Linked DNA regions of Sinorhizobium fredii USDA 257. The protein of the gene in region 2 binds, or shares a complex with, the protein of the main gene of each other region. Links are inferred from orthologs where the notes say so. Each region holds a gene or a part of one and is shown on either strand. Other genes may lie near its edges.

What was found.
Region 1: the proteins of hfq (region 2) and katE are in contact, whole or in part, in a crystal structure (PDB 3VU3), measured with the Escherichia coli proteins. The link is inferred for Sinorhizobium fredii USDA 257 from one-to-one orthologs.

What each region holds. Positions count from the first base shown.
Region 1 is NC_018000.1:3,187,750-3,190,854, forward strand. The notes cover bases 113-3,040. They hold katE (catalase), read left to right. Parts: upstream 113-481; coding sequence 482-2,599; downstream 2,600-3,040. Other genes in these bases: USDA257_RS14705 (YbhB/YbcL family Raf kinase inhibitor-like protein), read left to right, coding at 113-369; USDA257_RS14715 (ATP-dependent DNA ligase), read left to right, coding at 2,625-3,040. Also shown: more of USDA257_RS14705, read left to right, coding at 1-112; more of USDA257_RS14715, read left to right, coding at 3,041-3,105.
Region 2 is NC_018000.1:3,663,989-3,666,833, forward strand. The notes cover bases 178-2,845. They hold hfq (RNA chaperone Hfq), read left to right. Parts: upstream 178-1,224; coding sequence 1,225-1,467; downstream 1,468-2,845. Other genes in these bases: ntrX (two-component system response regulator NtrX), read left to right, coding at 178-192; USDA257_RS17035 (D-amino-acid transaminase), read left to right, coding at 255-1,118; hflX (GTPase HflX), read left to right, coding at 1,474-2,845. Also shown: more of ntrX, read left to right, coding at 1-177. UniProt on the Escherichia coli protein: RNA chaperone that binds small regulatory RNA (sRNAs) and mRNAs to facilitate mRNA translational regulation in response to envelope stress, environmental stress and changes in metabolite concentrations.

The DNA of each region.
Region 1 (3,105 bases), 480 kb from region 2 along the record:
AAATGGACGGGTACGCCCGGTGGAACGCAGAGCTTCGCATTGGTCGTCGAAGATCCGGACGCCGTCAGAGGGGTGTTTCGCCATTGCGCCATCGTCAACATTCCCGGCAACTGGACCGAACTTTCTCAAGCCGTCGATACCGGACCGGAACATGCCATCAAATTCATCAGGAACGATTTCGGCAACGCCCGTTATGACGGACCGCAACCGCCGGCAGGAACGGGCGTGCATCACTATCACTTCAAGCTCGCTGCGCTGAACACCCGCAACATCTCGATCTCGGACGATGTCGGCGCAGCACAGGCCTGGGCCGAGGCCGGCAAGCACCGGATCGCAGAGGCGGATCTGATCGGCATCTATCAAGGCTGAACGCACCGGGACGACGTCGACCGTTCGAGCTTTCGAAAATTCGGCGCCGGGGGAACCAACTTCGGCGGCCAAGGTTTCGTGCCCATTCCGTCCTCGCTCAAGGAGTGCTGCAATGGCCAAGAAACCCTCCGCGCCGAACAATTCGAAGTCAGCCACCATCCATGATCAGAAAGCGACCCGCGGCAACGGCGGAGAGCTTCATCAGACTGCCGAAGGCGACACCCCCATCTTGACGACGGCGCAGGGCGGACCGGTGGCCGACGACCAGAACAGTCTGCGCGCCGGCGAACGCGGCCCGACATTGATCGAGGATTTCCATTTCCGTGAAAAGCTCTTCCATTTCGATCATGAGCGTATCCCGGAGCGCGTCGTGCACGCACGCGGCTATGGCGCGCATGGTTTCTTCGAGACCTATGAATCACTTGCCGCCTATACGCGGGCGGACCTGTTTCAGCGTCCCGGCGAGAAGACACCGGCCTTCGTTCGCTTCTCGACGGTCGCCGGCAGCAAGGGCTCCGTCGATCTTGCACGCGACGTGCGCGGCTTCGCGGTCAAAATCTACACCAAGGAGGGCAATTGGGATCTGGTCGGCAACAACATCCCGGTTTTCTTCATCCAGGACGCGATCAAGTTTCCGGATGTCATTCACTCGGTGAAGCCGGAGCCCGATCGGGAGTTCCCGCAGGCCCAATCGGCCCATGACAATTTCTGGGACTTCATCAGCCTGACGCCGGAAAGCATGCATATGATCATGTGGGTCATGTCCGACCGGGCTATCCCGCGTTCCTTCCGCTTCATGGAGGGGTTCGGCGTTCACACCTTCCGCTTCGTCAATGCCAAGGACGAGTCGACCTTCGTCAAGTTCCACTGGAAACCGAAGCTCGGGCTGCAGTCCGTCGCCTGGAACGAGGCCCTGAAGATCAATGGTGCGGACCCCGACTTCCACCGGCGCGATCTTTGGGAAGCCATCCAGTCGGGCAACTTCCCCGAGTGGGATCTCCACGTGCAGCTCTTCGATCAGAAGTTCGCCGACAAGTTCGACTTCGACATTCTCGATCCGACCAAGATCATTCCGGAGGAAGTCCTGCCGACGAAGCCGGTCGGGCGCCTGGTTCTCGACCGCATGCCGGAGAATTTCTTTGCCGAGACCGAACAGGTCGCCTTCATGACGCAGAACGTGCCGCCGGGCATCGACTTCAGCGATGATCCCCTGCTGCAGGGACGCAATTTTTCCTATCTCGACACGCAGTTGAAGCGGCTCGGCAGCCCGAACTTCACGCATCTGCCGATCAACGCGCCCAAATGTCCCTTCCAGCACTTCCAGCAGGACGGCCATATGGCCATGCGCAACCCGGTCGGCCGGGTGAACTACCAGCCGAATTCCTGGGGCGAGGGACCGCGCGAGTCGCCGACGAAAGGCTTCCGGCATTTCGCGTCGGAAGAGCAGGGACCGAAGCTTCGCATTCGGGCGGAGAGCTTCGCCGATCACTACAGCCAGGCCCGCCAATTTTTCATCAGCCAGACCCCGCCCGAGCAGCGCCATATCGCCGATGCCCTGACCTTCGAATTGAGCAAGGTGCAGACGCCGGTGATCCGCGAGCGGATGGTGTCCCATCTCCTCAACATCGACGAGACGCTTGGAAAGAAGGTGGCGCATGCTCTCGGATTGCCGACGATGCCGAAGCCGGCCGAAGCCGCCGTCGCCACGCGCCAGGACCTCAACCCGTCGCCGGCGCTCAGCATCATTGAGCGTGGTCCGAAGCGTTTCGAAGGTCGCAAACTCGGAATTCTGGCGACGGACGGCGCGGACGCCGCGCTTCTCAATGCTTTGATCACTGCGGTCGCGGAGCAAAAGGCGGCGTTTGAGCTCATCGCTCCGAAAGTCGGCGGCTTCACCGCCTCGGACGGAAAGCGGGTCGCAGCCCACCAGATGCTCGATGGCGGCCCATCCGTGCTCTACGACGCGGTGGTCCTACTTACGTCGCAAGAGGCGGCCGCCGATCTCATCGATGTCGCCACCGCCCGCGACTTCGTGGCGGACGCCTTCGCCCATTGCAAATATATCGGCTATGTGGGTACGGCGCTCCCCCTCATGCAGAGAGCCGGCATTGCCGAGTCTCTTGACGAGGGAACGATCGAGCTCACAGACGCCGGGAGCGTCGCCTCCTTCCTCAAGGAACTCGGCAAGCTGCGTGTCTGGGCGAGAGAGCCCGCCGTGAAGCTGAAGTAGGCCAGCGCCGGTAAGGGAGTGAAGGATGCCGTCACCCGCGCATCGAAAATCGACCAAGGAGGCCGGGAGCTTGCGCCCGACCGCAACGGCGAAGGCGGCCAGGGGAATGGGATCCCCCGCCGCCTTCCCGCTGCCTGTCAGCACGGCGCCGATGGAGGCACGCTCCGCTACGGAGCTTCCGAGCGATGTGGTGTGGCAGTATGAGCCGAAATGGGACGGCTTCCGCTGCCTTGCTTTCAAGTCCGGCGAGGAGGTTGATCTCCGGGCAAAATCCGGCAAGCCGCTGGGACGTTTTTTCCCGGAGATCATCGCGCTCATGCGCCAGCTGGACGCCGCGCAATTCGTCGTCGATGGTGAACTTGTGATCGAAGTCGATGGGCGTCTTTCCTTCGACGCCCTCCAGATGCGCCTGCATCCGGCGGCAAGCCGAGTCCAGAAGCTCTCGCAACAAACGCCTGCGCGCCTCATCCTCTTCGACATGCTTGTCGACACGGACGGAGCAATCC
Region 2 (2,845 bases):
CTGCCGAAGATTTCCGCCAAGGGCGACCAGCACATCATGACGCTGCCGCTGCGCGAGGCTCGCGAAATGTTCGAACGGGATTATCTGATCGCCCAGATCAATCGCTTCGGCGGAAACATCTCGCGCACTGCGGAATTCGTCGGCATGGAGCGTTCCGCGCTGCATCGCAAGCTGAAGTCGCTGGGTGTCTGATCCGAACGCATGCGAAGCGGCCTTCGGCCGCAGCAAAGCATCCAGTAAGGCCGCAAGATCAGATGCCTAGAATTGCTTATGTCAACGGCGCCTATGTGCGCCATTCGCAAGCCGCAGTCCATGTGGAGGATCGCGGCTACCAGTTCGCCGATGGGGTCTACGAAGTTTGCGAGGTGCGGCACGGCTTCATCGTCGATCTCCGCCGCCATCTCGATCGTCTCGACCGGTCGCTGGGTGAACTCAAGATGGACTGGCCGATGAGCCGCGCCGCGCTGATCCACGTCATTCGCGAGGTGCTGCGGCGGAACCGCGTCCGCAACGGGCTTTTCTATCTTCAGGTGACGCGCGGTGTCGCGCGACGCGACCACGTTTTTCCGGCGAAGAACACGCCGCCCTCTGTCGTCGTAACAGCCAAGCGCACCGATGCCGCCGCAATCGCCCGCAAGAATGCCGAAGGCATCTCGGCGATAACGGTGCTGGAGAACCGCTGGGAGCGGGTCGATATCAAAACCGTCGGTCTTTTGCCGAACGTTCTCGCCCGCCAGCAGGCGAAAGAACTCGGCGCTCAAGAGGCAATCTTCGTCGATGCCGATGGCCTGGTCAAAGAGGGGGCGGCGACGAATGTCTGGATCGTCGATGCTGAGGGAACGCTGCGCACCCGTCCGGCCGAGCACGGCATCCTGCGCGGTATCACGCGCACGACACTGATGGAGGTAGCGAAGCCACTACGCTTGAAGGTCGAGGAAAAGGCCTTTTCTGTAGAGGAAATGCTTGCCGCACGGGAAGTGTTCGTCACCGCTGCAACGAGCATCTGCTTTCCGGTGGTTTCCATCGATGGAAAGACGATCGGCAACGGTCATCCCGGAAGCATAGCACAGAATATTCGTGAAGCCTTTTTCGACGTTGCGGAAAAGACGGCGATTTGATACCAAACCTGAAGAGGTGTCGGGGGAAGGCTTCTGTGATACCTCGGATCGCAATATGACAAAATGCACCGGCGCCAAAGCCGGCAAATAAGAAAGAAGCGGCGCGATGGCGGAACGTTCTCAAAACTTGCAGGATCTTTTTCTTAATACGGTTCGCAAGCAAAAAATATCATTGACCATTTTCCTTATCAATGGCGTGAAACTGACGGGTGTTGTGACATCGTTTGACAATTTCTGTGTCCTGTTGCGCCGTGACGGCCATTCTCAGCTCGTCTATAAGCATGCCATCTCGACCATCATGCCGGGCCAGCCTCTGCAGATGTTCGAGAACGAGGAAGCGGCATCCTGACGGGACCTGAGGACCATCACCAAACGTAATTCGAAATCGCCGTCATCGATCATTCCGGAGCTTGAGAAGCGCCGCGACGACATGCGCGCGGTCGTTGTCGTGCCGGTCTTGAAGAAGACGGGCAAGCCAGCGGCGGAGGTGGCGACGGCCACCACCCGTTCCGATGAAAGCCGGCTTGAAGAGGCAACCGGGCTTGCGCTTGCCATCGATCTCGACGTCGTGCACGGCACGGTCGTTGCCGTCGCGCAGCCGAAACCAGGCACGCTGCTCGGCAGCGGAAAGATCGAGGAGATCGGCCATATCCTGAACGAGAAGGATGCGGGCCTGGTCATCGTCGATCATCCGCTGACGCCGGTGCAGCAGCGCAATCTCGAGAAGGAATGGAACGCCAAGGTCATCGACCGGACGGGTCTTATTCTCGAGATTTTCGGCCGACGCGCCTCCACCAAGGAGGGCACGCTTCAGGTCGATCTCGCCCACCTGAACTATCAGAAGGGCCGCCTGGTACGAAGCTGGACCCACCTGGAGCGCCAGCGCGGCGGCGCCGGCTTCATGGGCGGCCCGGGCGAAACGCAGATCGAAGCCGACCGCCGCCTTCTGCAGGAGAGGATCGTTCGGCTGGAGCGCGAACTGGAGCAGGTGCGGCGTACGCGCCAGCTGCATCGCTCGAAGCGCAAGAAGGTGCCGCATCCTATCGTCGCGCTGGTCGGCTACACCAACGCCGGCAAATCGACGCTCTTCAACCGGATGACCGGCGCTGGCGTTTTGGCCGAGGACATGCTCTTCGCGACGCTCGATCCGACGCTCCGGCGGCTGAAGCTGCCGCATGGCCGAATGGTCATTCTGTCGGACACGGTCGGTTTCATCTCCGATTTGCCGACGCACCTCGTCGCGGCCTTCCGGGCGACGCTGGAGGAGGTGCTCGAAGCCGATCTGGTTCTGCATGTGCGCGATCTCTCTGATCCGGACAATCAGGCACAGGCGAGCGATGTGCTGCGTATCCTTGCCGATCTCGGCATCGACGAGAAGGAAGGCGCCGAACGCATCGTCGAGGTCTGGAACAAAATCGACAGGCTCGAGCCGGAGGTGCGCGAGGCTCTGGTGAAGAAGGCCGCGAGCGCCGACAACACCGTCGCCGTTTCCGCGATCACAGGCGAAGGCGTTGACGATCTGCTTGCCGAGATTGGTCAGCGGCTTTCGGGCGTGATGACCGAGTGCACCGTCGTGTTGGCCGTGGACCAGCTGCAATTCCTGCCCTGGATCTATGAGCACGCGATCGTCGACGGCCGCGATGATCTTGACGACGGAAGGATCAGCCTCGACCTGCGCTTGACCGAGGCCGAGGCGGCCGAGCTCGAAAGACGGTTGGGCAATGGGG